3 regions of the Streptomyces sp. NPDC016469 genome follow, and region 2 is predicted to be linked to each of the others. Evidence: riboswitches for the same ligand, from Rfam matches in the RefSeq annotation. Region 2 holds a riboswitch; each other region holds the start of a gene.
The links. Region 2 has a riboswitch for thiamine pyrophosphate ahead of ABZ565_RS05765 (cytosine permease). Riboswitches for the same ligand answer to the same signal wherever they lie in the genome.

Region 1 (4,407 bases), on a different contig from region 2:
TCGGGTTGTCGGGCCGTGCGATGAACACGGTCGCGCCGAACTCCCCCAGCGACACGGCGAACGCGAACCCGGCGGCGACCAGCAGCGCCCGCCGCACGAGCGGGAAGTCCACCTCGCGCCAGGCCCGCAGCGGCGAGGCCCCGAGGACCGCCGCCGCCTCCCGCAGCCGGGCGTCCACCGCTCGCAGCACCGGCAGCATGGTCCGTACCACGAAGGGCACCCCGACCAGCGCCTGGGCGAGCGGCACCAGGATCCAGGAGGTACGGAGGTCCAGCGGCGGCTTGTCCAGGGTGATCAGGAAGCCGAAGCCGACGGTGACCGCGGAGACCCCGAGCGGCAGCATCAGCAGCGCGTCGAAGCCCCGGACGAGCCGGCCCGCCCGCCGGGTGAGCGCGGCGGCGGCGAGCCCGCCGACGACGAGGGCGATCAGGGTCGCGACGAGGGCGTAGCGCAGCGAGTTCCCGATGGCCTCGACGGGCGCGACCAGGAACGTACCGCTGTTGGCGTCAGCCGAGGTCAGCGCGCGGTAGTAGGCGAGACCGGAGCCGCCCAGCGAGCGTTCCACGAGGACGGCGAGCGGCAGCAGTACCAGCACCAGCACGCTCAGCAGCACTCCTGCGAGCAGCACCCACTGCCCGGCACCGCTCGGCCTGCGCTCCGTCTGTGCCGGGTCGACCAGCTTCAGCGCGCGCTCCCTGCGGCGTACGGTCCAGGCGTGCACGGCGAGGATCGCGCCGACGGCGGCGAACTGCACGAGCGTCAGTACGGCGGCCGTGGGCAGGGCGAGCAGCTGCGCGGTCTGCCGGTAGATCTCCACCTCCAGGGTGGAGAAGCCGGGCCCGCCGAGGATCTGTACGACCCCGAAGGAGGTGAAGGTGAAGAGGAAGACCATCAGGGCGGCGGCCGCCACGGCCGGGGCCAGCGCGGGCAGCGTGACGCGCCGCCAGGCGGTGAACCTGCTCGCGCCGAGCACCCGGGCGGCCTCCTCCTGGCGCGGGTCGAGCTGCGCCCAGAGCCCGCCGACGGTGCGGACGACGACCGCGTAGTTGAAGAACACATGGGCCAGCAGGATCGCCCACACGGTGGTGTCCAGCCGTACGCCCCACAGCTCGTCCAGCAGCCCGCCCCGCCCGAGCAGCGCGAGGAAGGCGGTGCCCACGACGACGGTCGGCAGCACGAACGGGACCGTGACCACGGCCCGCAGCACCTGCTTGCCGGGGAAGTCGAACCGGGCGAAGACATACGCGCCGGGCAGCGCGATCAGCAGGGTCAGCGCGGTCGAGGCGAGCGCCTGCCACAGCGTGAACCAGAGGACGTCCCGGATCTCCGGCCGGGCCAGCACCTCGCCGATCCGGCCGAACTGCCAGACGCCGTCCGCCTTGAGCCCCCGGCCCACGATGGCGGCGACCGGATAGGCGAAGAACACGGCGAAGAACGCGACGGGCACGGCCATGAGGCCGAGCCGCACCGCGGCCGCGCGACGGGCCCGGGCGCGTGCGGACCTCCCGCGCGCGCCCGGACCGCGTACGGGAGTCTTCGCTACTTCACTACGAGCGAGGACCATGACTGGACCCACTGCTCACGGTTCTTGGCGATGGTGTCCGGGGCGACGGTCGCCGGCTTGTCGGCGGTGGCACCGAACTTCGTGAAGAGCTCGGGCACCTTCGCGTCCTTCGCGACCGGGCTGACGAACATGGTGAGCGGCATGTCCTCCTGGAACCTCTTCCCGATCAGGAAGTCCAGCAGGGCCTTGCCGCCCGCCTCGTTCTTCGCGCCGTCCAGCAGACCGGCGAATTCGATCTGGCGGAAGCACGTTCCGGTGGCGACCCCGGTGGGCGCGGTCTTCGGCCGCGGGTCCGCGTACAGCACCTCGACGGGCGGACTGGAGGCGTAGCTGACGACGAGCGGCCGGTCGGCCTTGGCCTTCTTGCCGCCGGCCGAACCGGAGAACTCCTCGTTGTACGCCTGCTCCCAGCCGTCCACGACCTTGACGCCGTTGTCCTTCAGCTTCTTCCAGTAGTCCTGGTAGCCGTCCTCGCCGAAGGTGGCGACGGTGCCGAGGAGGAAGCCGAGGCCGGGCGAGGAGGTCGCGGCGTTCTCGGTGACGAGCAGGTCCTTGTACGCGGGCTTCGCCAGGTCGGCGAAGGTCTTCGGCGGCGCGAGCTTCTTGTCGGCGAAGTACTTCTTGTCGTAGTTGACGCAGATGTCACCGGTGTCGACCGGGGTGACCCGGTGCTTGTCCGCGTCCAGCTGGACATCGGCCGGGACCCGGTCCAGGCCCTTGGCCTCGTACGGCGTGAACAGGCCGTTGTCCAGGGCGCGCGAGAGCAGGGTGTTGTCGACTCCGAAGAACACGTCGCCCCGCGGGGAGCCCTTGGTCAGGATCTCCTGGTTGAGGGCGGCGCCCGCGTCCCCGCTCTTGAGGACCTTGACGGTGTAGCCGGTCTCGCGGGTGAACTCCTTCAGCACGTCCTTGGAGGCGTTGAAGGAGTCGTGGCTGACGAGGGTGACGGTCTTGGAACCGGCGCCCTTGGTGGAGCCGGAACCGGACGCCGAGTCGTCGGAACTCCCGCAGCCGGCCAGCGCGGTGACGCCGAGCGCGGCGGCGACGGCCGCCACCGCGGCCTTCTGGGTGGTGCTCATGTGTGATTCCTCCTGGAGTGACCAGGAAGAGACGCGGCCCTGCCCGCACACCGGCCGGAACCGGAAGCGGGCAGGGCGCAACAGCTTGAGTATGGTCCGAACTTCCTACCCGGAATGACCCGGGCGAGGTTCAGAGGGTCTGCGGCCAACCTGTCCTTGGTGCCGCACTCTCAGCGCTGTGGCGCTCCCCTGTCGGAATATGCAGTTGATTTCGGCCCCAGGCTACACGGCCGTTTTCGGCCGGGGCCCCGGGCACCGACGACCGCCCGCCCTCAGCGCTCGGAGGCCGCCAGCTGCCCGCAGGCGCCGTCGATCTCCTGGCCGCGGGTGTCGCGGACGGTGACCGGCACGCCGTGGCTCGCGATGGCCTCCACGAACGCCCGCTCGTCCTCGGGCCGCGAGGCGGTCCACTGGGAGCCGGGCGTCGGGTTCAGCGGGATGAGGTTGACGTGGACCCGCTTGCCCTTGAGGAGGCGGCCGAGCAGGTCGCCGCGCCACGCCTGGTCGTTGATGTCGCGGATCAGGGCGTACTCGATGGAGATGCGGCGGCCGGACTTCTCCGCGTACTCCCACGCGGCGTCCAGCACCTCGCGCACCTTCCACCGGGTGTTCACCGGCACGAGGGTGTCGCGCAGTTCGTCGTCCGGGGCGTGCAGCGAGACGGCGAGGCGGCACTTGAAGCCCTCGTCGGCGAACCGCAGCATCGCGGGCACCAGGCCGACGGTCGACACGGTGATCCCGCGCTGCGAGAGGCCGAGGCCGTCGGGCTCGGGGTCGGTCAGCCGGCGGATCGCGCCGACGACGCGGTTGTAGTTGGCCAGCGGCTCGCCCATGCCCATGAACACGATGTTGGAGAGCCGGGCGGGGCCGCCGGGGACCTCGCCGTCACGCAGCGCGCGCATGCCGTCCACGATCTGATGGACGATCTCCGCGGTGGAGAGGTTGCGGTCGAGACCGGCCTGCCCGGTCGCGCAGAACGGGCAGTTCATCCCGCAGCCGGCCTGCGAGGAGATGCACATCGTGACCCGCTCCGGGTAGCGCATCAGCACGGACTCGACCAGCGTCCCGTCGTGCAGCTTCCACAGGGTCTTACGGGTGGTGTCGTCGTCGCAGCTGATGTGCCGGACGACGGTCATCAGGTCGGGGAACATCGCCTCGGCGAGCTTGTCCCGCGATCCGGCCGGGATGTTGGTCCACTCGGCCGGGTCGTGCGCGTACCGCGCGAAGTAGTGCTGCGAGAGCTGCTGGGCGCGGAACGGCTTCTCGCCGATCGCGGCGACGGCCTCCCTGCGCTCGGCGGGCGTGAGGTCGGCGAGGTGCCGCGGCGGCTTCTTGGCTCCGCGGGGCGCGACGAAAGTGAGTTCTCCGGGCTTAGGCATGGTTCTTCCAGTGTCGCAGACGCGCGGAGGTACCCCGGTGCGGTCGCGGTGAGGGGCGGCTCACGGGGTAACCGGGACAACACAGGGAGTTCCGCAGCCGCCGCAGGAGGTAGGTGCCGTGCACACCGTCAAACACTGGTTCAACGACAGCCTGATCGGGCAGGGCCTGGTGGTCTTCGGGCTCGGTGTGGGCCTGAACGCGCTGTTACACCGCGACGAGCATCCGGCCATGTGGCTGGTCCAGGGCGCCGTCTACACCATCGTCGTGATGGTGGCCGTGGCCCTCCAGCGGAGGCGGACGAGCCGGGTCACGGGTGCCTCCCCCGGCGCCGTCGCCGGCCTCCTGCGCAAGATCCGCCACCACGAGGTGCCGCGCGACCCGCAG
Region 2 (4,407 bases):
GGCACCGGGGCGACCGGCTGGCTGCGCTCGCTCTGGCAGGAGCGCCGCAGCACCCTCCCGCTGCCCGGGCCCGCCGATCCCCGGCTGCTCTGGTTCGTCCGGGAGGCGTGGCCCTCGCCGTCGACGGGTACGTCGTTCGTCTCGGGCGAGCTGGGGCCCGGCCAGGGGCTGCGGCTGACCGTGGAGTCGGACCGCGTGGTGGTGTTCGGCGACGGGATGGAGGCGGACGCGCTGGAGCTGACGTGGGGGCAGAGCGTACGGCTCGGCGTCTCGGAGACCTCGCTGCGGCTGACGGTATGAGCTACGGGGCGGGCGCGGCCCCCCCGTAGGCTCGACGCCCACCGTCCCCTCCGGAGGAGCAGCATGGCCACCGAGAACCCCGTCGCCCCTTCCCGTAACACCCTGCCGCCCCGGGCCCAAGCGGCACTGGGGGTCGGCGTCGTCGTGCAGGACGCGCTGGGCCGGATCCTGCTCGGCCGGCACCACAGCGGCACCTGGGAGCTGCCCGGCGGCAAGGTCGACCCGGTGCCGGAGTCCGTCGCGGCGGCGGCCGTGCGCGAACTGCGCGAGGAGACCGGGCTGGTTGTCACCGAGGACGAGGTCACCGTCTTCGCGATGCTGCACGACGCCCTCGGCGGGATCAACCGCGTGACGATGGCCGCCCTGGTGCGCGTGGACACCGGCACGGCACGGGTGACCGAGCCGCATCTGATCAGCACCTGGGAGTGGACCCCGCTCGACGCGCTGCCGTCGCCGCTCTTCGACCCGTCGGCGCAGATCCTCGCGACCTGGCGCCCGGACCTGGGTATCCCCCACCCGCCCGTGCACCGGCTCCCCCTCGCACCGAAGAGCCCCAGGTGAGCCCCTAACCGAATTAATCGTTTGCCTAGGAACCATAGGCACAGTTAGCTTCGTGGGTATGAAGGCCCTGACCGAGCAGGACATCCGCTCATCGTTCGTGAATTGCTCCAAGGGGGAAGCCAAGCGTCTGCCGCTCCCCCGGGATTTCGAGGAGCTGCCGTGGGACGACCTCGACTTCCTCGGCTGGCGCGACCTGTCCGCGCCGGGACGCAGCTACATCGTCACCGAGCACGAGGGAAAGCCCGCCGGGATCTCGCTGCGCTTCCCGTCCCAGCAGCGCGGCTTCCTGCATCGGAGCATGTGCTCGCTCTGCCTGACCACGCACCCGGGCAGCGGGGTGTCCCTGATGACCGCCCGCAAGACCGGTCCCGCCGGGCGCGACGGCAATTCCGTCGGTCTGTACATGTGCACCGACCTGGCCTGCTCGCTGTACGTGCGCGGGAAGAAGGCGGTGGCCTCCGGGGCCCGGTTCAAGGAAAGCCTGACCACGGAGGAGCAGATCGCCCGCACCGTCGACAACCTCCACGCGTTCGTGACGAAGCTCTTCAGCTGAGCCGGACGCCGCGGACGCGCGCCCCGGTGGACGTCCGGGGCGCGCGCCCGTCCGTCACCTCGTGAACAGGTCCGCGCAGTCCGGCGCCGGGTCCTGTCCGCCGCCGACGCCCCCGAGCACGGTGACCTGATTCACCAGCCGGACCGGGTCCGGGCCGACGCCGGTCCGCTCGGCCGTGACCGTGAGCGCCACGGTGTTGACGCCGCGCGGTTCCAGGAAGCCGGACGGGATGACGAACTCCCGCTGCGGGACGACATGGTTGAAGCCGGGCCGTGGTGCGGTACCGGCGCACACCCGGCCGGTCGCTCTTGAGCGAGCCGGTCCGCGTCCACGAGGCCCGGGGCGGCCTGGGCGGCCGGGGCGGCCGGGGCGGCCGGGGCGGCCGACGAGATCCGGCACACCGGCTGCGGCCCCGAGGGCAAGCCGTGCCACCGCGGCGGCCGGGCCTGCCTGGAGGGACTGATCCCCGTACCCGCTCTGCTCGCCGCCCGGGCGGGCCCGGAGCGCGTCGTGGTCCACGGGGAACCGGCCGCGCTCGACGGGCCTGGACCTGGCGGAACTCCCGGACCGGCCCGCGGACCGACCCCCGCGACGACATCGTGCAGGCCGGCGCTATCCTGGCCGCCACACCGGACACGGGGTGCCCCGCGCAGGGGCTGAGATCACACCCGTCGAACCTGAACCAGTTAGCACTGGCGGAGGGATGTCTTCATGTCGTTGCCCCATGCCCAGGACGAGCGCGCCGCTTTCGGCGGGCGCATGCCCACCGCCCCCGGCGATCTGCGCGTCGAGGCGCACGGGATAGCCCCGGTCCCCGAGGACCGCCGCTACGGCCGGGCGGGCCGGCTGTTCACCGTCTGGTTCGCGCCCAACCTGACCATGACCGGCGTCTTCACCGGCACCGTCGGCATCGCGCTCGGCCTGGACTTCGCGACGGCCCTCGCGGCCGTCGTGCTCGGTACCCTCGTCGGCGCCGCGCCGACCGCGTATCTGGGCACCTGGGGCAGCCGCACCGGTTCCGGCCAGCTGCCTCTGGCGCGGCTGGCGTTCGGGCCGGGCGTGGTGCTGCCGGGCGCGCTGCAATGGCTGTCGTCCATCGCCTGGGACGCCCTGATCGGCCTGTTCGGCGGGGACGCGCTGGCGCAGCTGTGCGGCTGGCCGTTCTGGCTGGGGGTCCTGGTCATGATGGCCGCGCAGGGCGCGCTGGGGGTGCTGGGTTACGAGGTCATCCACCGGCTCCAGACCGTCATGACGTTCGCCCTGGCCGCCGCCTTCGCCGTGCTCGCCACCAAGCTCCTGGACGGGGCCGACCCGGTGACGACCTCCGCCGTGCACGGCGCCGACCGGGCCGGGGCGTTCGTCCTGACCTGCACCGTCGCCCTGAGCCTGGCGTTGTCCTGGGCGCCGTACGCGAGCGACTTCAGCCGCTATCTGCCGCGCGAGACGTCCCGGGCGCGCATGTTCTGGTGCACGCTGGGCGGGATCAGCGCGTCCTTCGTGGCGGTCCAGGCCATCGGACTGTGGGGCGCCTCGGTCTTCACGGACCAGACCGCGCGCGGCGTGGACGCGCTGCTCGGCGGGGGTGCGCTCGGGGCGTTCGGGCTGCTCGCGGTGGCGCTGGCCGCGCTGTGCAGCAACGCGATGAACGACTACAGCGGTTCGCTCGCGTTGCAGACGATGGGGGTACGCCTGCCGCGCCCGGCGGCCGCGGCGCTCGCCGCCGCCCTGGGCTTCCCGCTGGTCCTGTGGATGCACGCGGCGGACACGACGGCCCGCTTCCAGAACGTGCTGCTCCTCGTCGGCTACTGGATCCCCGGCTTCGTGGCGATCGTCTCCGTGGACTGGCTGGCCCGCGCCCGGGCCCGGCGGGGCGCACCCGTCGACCTCGCCGCCGAGCACGCCCGGCCGCGCCCCTGGTGGCCGGCGCTCGCCGCGTTCGCCGCGGCCTTCGCGGCGGCGGTGCCGTTCATGAGCACCGGCCTGTACGTGGGCCCGGTGGCCGAGGCGCTGCACGGGGCGGACCTGGCGTACGGGGTGGCCTTCCTCGCGGCGCTCGTGGTGTACGCCCCGCTGCGGATGCGCCGGCCGCGCTGACCCACTCTTCCCACCCTCGCCGACGCCTCAACCTCCGGGTCCGTCAGCGGTATTGACCCCATGAAGCACTTCAACAGTTTCAGTATCTTCGACTCACACGGTACTCCCGCGAAATGGCGCCCCGACGACCGACGACACTGCCACCGCCGCCTTCACCACACGCGCCCCCGCGACCGGCGAGCGCTTCGCCGAGCACCCGGTGGACGGGCCGGTGCGGGTCGGGCCGGGGCGCGCTGCAGCCGTCAGGGCATCCGGGCCGTGCCCGTCGGCGCGCACTGCATCTGCTTCTCCGAGGGGATCTCCCCGCACACGCTCATGGAGTCGAGCGGCGCCTCCTCGGAGACCCCGAGCATCTTGGTGTACGAGTCGTGCTCGAAGCGGATGAGGGCGTCCAGCTCCATTCCCCGGGCGTCCTTGATGATCACCTTGTCACCGACGGCCCCGCCCTCGATCCGGCCCCAGACCGCCTGGCAGGCGGCGCTGTAGCGCAGTTCGATCTGCATGCCGCGCAGGTAGGTGCTCTTGGCGGTCTTCGCGTCCCACTGGCACTCCATGGCCTGGGGATCGTTGCGCCAGCAGGTGTCCGATGTGCACTTGACCCGGATGTCGCCGGCGCCCGGGACGAGGTCCGCGCCCTGTCCGCCCGCCTTCTTGCTCTCGGTGCGGGTCTTCGCGGCGTCCGGGACCTGGTCCGCTCCCGCGAGGTACGGGGAGAGGAGCCCGGTCGCCACCGAGCCCATCAGGGCGCCCGCCGCGATGTAACCGATGACCGCGCAGCGCCGCCGCCATGACACCCCGGGCCGCTCGCCCGGCGTCCGCGCCGCCCCGGCGGCCGTGTCACCGGCGGCGGTGTGCGGGGCCGTCGGCCGGTCCCGGCCGCCCGTGACCGGCACCGGCTC
Region 3 (4,407 bases), on a different contig from region 2:
TGATCTGTCCTGGTGGAGGGTGTGCCAAGGGCCATACGGGCAGGTTAACCAGGGCGGGGCGGGCTCCCAACCGAACCGGAGTCATTTGCCGGAATTGACTGATTCTTGTCCATCCTTCGGACAGGTTCGTCCCAGGCCCGTGCCCGGTGCCGCCGCTCCGAACGCGGCCGTCCCGTCAGGCTCCGGCGCGCTCGCGGACCCGTCGTGCCAGCTCAGCGGCGGCGGCGCCCGGGTCGGACGCCTCGGTCAGGGCCCGTACGACGACGATCCTGCGGGCCCCGGCGTCCAGCACCTGGTCGAGGTTGTCCGCGTCGATGCCCCCGATGGCGAACCAGGGGCGGGCGGGGGCGAGCGAGGCGGCGTAGCGGACGAGGTCGAGACCGGGCGCGTGGCGGCCGGGCTTGGTGGGGGTGGGCCAGCAGGGGCCGGTGCAGAAGTAGTCCACGCCGGGTTCGGTGACGGCGGCGTCGACCTCGGCCTCGGCGTGCGTGGAGCGGCCGATGACCGGCTCGGCGCCGATGACCGCCCGGGCCGCCGGCACCGGCAGGTCGCCCTGGCCCAGGTGCAGCACGTCGGAGCCGATGGCGTGGGCCACGTCCGCCCGGTCGTTGACGGCGAGGAGCTTTCCGTGCCGCTTGCAGGCGTCCGCGAGGACCGCGAGGTGGTCGAGCTCCTCCCCGGCCTCCATCCCCTTGTCGCGGAGCTGGACGATGTCCACCCCGCCGGCGAGGACCGCGTCGAGGAAGTCGGGCAGGTCGCCCTGGCGCCTGCGCGCGTCCGTGCACAGGTAGAGCCGGGCGTCGGACAGCTGCGCACGAGGTGTGGACATGGTGCGGTTCCCCCCGGGGAAGACGGCGGTCGGTGGTGCGGCGCGGGGAAGCGGGCCGCCCGCTCGCACGGTGCGGCCCGCTTCCCCGGTCGGTTCAGACGGCGAGCGCCTGGGCGCGGCGCTTCACCTCCGTGCCGCGATTCTCACTCAGTGCCTGCGCGGGGGTGCCGGGCAGGGTCGGGTCGGGGGTGAAGAGCCATTCGAGCATCTCCTCGTCGGAGAAGCCGTCGTCCTTCAGGAGCGTCAGGGTCCCGGAGAGGCCCTTGACCACCTTGTTGCCGTCGATGAAGGCGGCCGGCACCTGAAGCGTCCGGTTCTCGCCACGGCGTACGGCGATGAGCTGGCCCTCCTTGACCAGCTGCCGCACGCGCGTCACCTCGACATCGAGCATTTCCGCGATGTCGGGCAGGTGGAGCCAGGCAGGGACGAGAGCATCGATCTTTGCGTCAATCTCGGTCACGGGACAAGCCTGCCATCCCGGACTGACAGCCGAAACCCGGACTCGGCCCTTCAGGTCCCGCGCGGTCACGGCAGAACCGCCGACTTGAGCGGTACGGACGGGTCCCCGGCCCGGTCCGCGTCGAGCCGGGGGCCCGCCTCGATGAGCCGGCGCCCCTGGGCCAGGTCGCGCGGGCGGCCGACCGCGAGCACCGCGGCCAGGGCGCCGTCGCGCAGCCAGCACACCGACCAGGCGGGCCCGGCCGGGTCGCCGCGCCACAGCAGGGTGTCCGCGTCCGCGTGGTGGCCGGCGTACTGCACGAACCGGCCGAACTGCTCGGACCAGAAGTAGGGCACCGGGTCGTAGGGCGGGATGTCCGCCGTGTCCTCGGCGGCGGCGATGTGGGCGGCGGCGGTCCTGGGGCCCTGGAGGGCGTTGTCCCAGTGGTGGACGACCAGGCGGGTGCCGTAGCGGGCCGAGGGGAAGGAGGCGCAGTCGCCGACCGCGTACACATCGGGCAGCGAGGTGCGCAGCGCCGCGTCGGCGGTCACCGAGCCCTCGGGCCCGAGCGCGATACCGGAGCCGGCCAGCCAGCCGGTGGCGGGGCGGGCGCCGATGCCGACGACGACCGCGCCGGCCGGGAGGGTGCGCCCGTCGGCGAGGACCACCGTGCCGGGCTCGACGCGGGCGACCCGGGCACCGGTGAGGAGCCGGGCGCCGCTCTCCTCGTACCAGGCGGCCATCGGGGCGGCGACCTCGGCGGGCAGGGCGCCGGCCAGGGGGCGGTCCGCGGCCTCCACGACGGTGACCTCGCAGCCGGCGGCGCGGGCGGCGGTGGCGAACTCGGCCCCGATCCAGCCGGCGCCGACGACCACGACGGGGTGCCCCGCCTCCAGGACGGGCCGCAGCCGGGCCGCGTCGTCGAGGGTGCGCAGCAGATGGACGCCGGGGACCCCGTCGGAGCCGGGCAGGGCGACGGGTTCGGCGCCGGTGGCGAGGACCAGGACGTCGTAGGGGACCGGGCCCTCGGAGGTGTCCAGTTCGTGGTCGCCGGCGCGCACCCCGGTGACCTCGCAGCCCAGGCGCAGGGCGATGTCCAGGTCCTCGAAGTCGATGTCGAAGGCGGACTCCTCGGCCTTGCCGAGCAGCACCGCCTTGGACAGCGGGGGCCGGTCGTAGGGCTGGTGGGGCTCGGCGCCGATCAGCGTGACGGGGCCGGTGAAGCCCTGTTCCCGCAGGGCGACGGCGGTCTGCACACCCGCCATGCCCGCGCCCGCCACGACGACCCGGCGTTCCGTCCGCTCTGCCCGCTGCTGCTCGCTCACCCGCCCACCTTACGTACCTGACGTGCCGTCAGGAAAGGGGCGGCCCCTCCCCCGGCCCTCCCTACCCGGTCCGCCGGGCGGGGTCTAGGCTGGCCACCGTAAGACACGCGGGAGCCCGGGCGCACCGGGCTGAGAGGGAGGCTGGCGGCCTCCGACCGTACGAACCTGATCCGGGTCATGCCGGCGAAGGGAGGGGCTGGACGCCCATGCGCACCCATCCCACCGAAGGGTCCGACGTCCTCGTCATCGGGGGCGGCATCATCGGCCTGGTGACCGCCTGGCGGGCCGCACAGCGCGGCCTGTCCACCGCGCTCGCCGACCCCGAGCCGGGCGGCGGAGCGGCCCGGGTGGCGGCCGGAATGCTGGCCGCCGTCACCGAACTGCACTACGGCGAGGAGACGCTGCTCGGGCTCAACCTCGCCTCCGCCCGGCGCTATCCGTCGTTCACGGCCGAGCTGGAGGAGGCGAGCGGGCAGGACATCGGCTTCCGCGCCTGCGGCACCCTGGCCGTCGCGCTCGACGCCGACGACCGCGCCCATCTGCGCGAACTCCACGAGCTGCAACGCCGCTCGGGCCTGGAGTCCGAGTGGCTGACCGGGCGCGAGTGCCGCCGCCTGGAACCGATGCTCGCCCCGGGCGTGCGCGGCGGCCTGCGGGTGGACGGCGACCACCAGGTCGACCCGCGCCGCCTCGCCGCCGCGCTGCTGACCGCCTGCGAACGGGCCGGGGTGGTCTTCCACCGCCACCGCGCCGACCGCCTGTCCGTGGTCGCGGACCGGGCCGCGGGAGCCGTGCTCGACGAGGGTACGGAGGTGGCCGCCGGGCAGGTCGTGCTCGCCGGGGGCAGCCTCAGCGGGCGGCTCGCCGGGGTCCCCGCCCACGTCCTGCCGCCGGTGCGCCCGGTCAAGGGCCAGGTGCTGCGCCTCACCGTGCCCCCGGCGTACGCCCCCTTCCTCTCGCGCACGGTGCGCGCGGTGGTCCGGGGCAGCCATGTCTACCTCGTACCGCGCGAGAACGGTGAGCTGGTGGTCGGCGCCACCACCGAGGAGATGGGCTGGGACACCACCGTCACGGCGGGCGGGGTCTACGAGCTGCTGCGCGACGCCCACGAGCTGGTGCCCGGCATCACCGAGCTGCCGCTCACCGAGACCCGCGCCGGCCTTCGCCCCGCTTCCCCCGACAACGCCCCGCTGCTCGGCCGCACCGCGCTGCCCGGCCTCCACCTCGCCACCGGCCACCACCGCAACGGCGTGCTGCTCACCCCCGTCACCGGGGACGCCATGGCGTCGCTGCTGGCCGAGGGCGAGCTGCCCGAGGCGGCCCGCCCCTTCTCCCCCGGCCGGTTCGCCCCGGCCCCCGCACCCCAGGAGCAGCCCGCATGACCGAGCCCACCCCGCTCACCGTGTCCGTGAACGGCGCACCGGCCGTCGTCGCCGCGGGCACCACCCTGGACGCCCTCGTCGCGACGCTGACCGACGCCCCGACGGGGGTCGCCGCCGCCCTCAACGAGACCGTGGTGCCGCGCAACCAGTGGCCCGCCGCCGCGCTCACCGACGGCGACCGGGTCGAGGTCCTGACCGCGGTCCAGGGAGGCTGACGATGTCCGACGACCTGTTCACCCTCGGCGGCAGCGACTTCACCTCCCGGCTGATCATGGGCACCGGCGGGGCTCCCAGCCTGGAGGTGCTGGAGCGGTCGCTGCTCGCGTCCGGCACCGAGCTGACCACCGTCGCCATGCGCCGCCTCGACCCGACCGTGCAGGGCTCGGTGCTCTCCGTGCTGCGGAAGCTGTCCATCCGGGTGCTGCCGAACAC

Region 1: another riboswitch for thiamine pyrophosphate. It lies ahead of ABZ565_RS21625 (thiamine ABC transporter substrate-binding protein); the one in region 2 lies ahead of ABZ565_RS05765 (cytosine permease).
Region 3: another riboswitch for thiamine pyrophosphate. It lies ahead of thiO (glycine oxidase ThiO); the one in region 2 lies ahead of ABZ565_RS05765 (cytosine permease).

What each region holds. Positions count from the first base shown of each region.
Region 1 is NZ_JBEYCQ010000018.1:79,659-84,065, reverse strand. Features, by position in the region: gene ABZ565_RS21630 (iron ABC transporter permease) at 1-1,453, opposite strand, end outside; gene ABZ565_RS21625 (thiamine ABC transporter substrate-binding protein) at 1,540-2,643, opposite strand; TPP riboswitch at 2,728-2,844, opposite strand; gene rlmN (23S rRNA (adenine(2503)-C(2))-methyltransferase RlmN) at 2,916-4,022, opposite strand; gene ABZ565_RS21615 (hypothetical protein) at 4,141-4,407, shown strand, end outside.
Region 2 is NZ_JBEYCQ010000004.1:112,794-117,200, reverse strand. Features, by position in the region: gene ABZ565_RS05785 (hypothetical protein) at 1-300, shown strand, start outside; gene ABZ565_RS05780 (NUDIX domain-containing protein) at 364-861, shown strand; gene ABZ565_RS05775 (FBP domain-containing protein) at 920-1,414, shown strand; gene ABZ565_RS05770 (hypothetical protein) at 1,469-1,708, opposite strand; TPP riboswitch at 2,041-2,135, shown strand; gene ABZ565_RS05765 (cytosine permease) at 2,126-3,508, shown strand; gene ABZ565_RS05760 (helix-turn-helix domain-containing protein) at 3,751-4,407, opposite strand, start outside.
Region 3 is NZ_JBEYCQ010000030.1:50,216-54,622, reverse strand. Features, by position in the region: gene metF (methylenetetrahydrofolate reductase [NAD(P)H]) at 1-35, opposite strand, end outside; gene thiE (thiamine phosphate synthase) at 176-829, opposite strand; gene ABZ565_RS28360 (Rv2175c family DNA-binding protein) at 924-1,289, opposite strand; gene ABZ565_RS28355 (FAD-dependent oxidoreductase) at 1,355-2,593, opposite strand; TPP riboswitch at 2,691-2,802, shown strand; gene thiO (glycine oxidase ThiO) at 2,800-3,975, shown strand; gene thiS (sulfur carrier protein ThiS) at 3,972-4,190, shown strand; gene ABZ565_RS28340 (thiazole synthase) at 4,193-4,407, shown strand, end outside.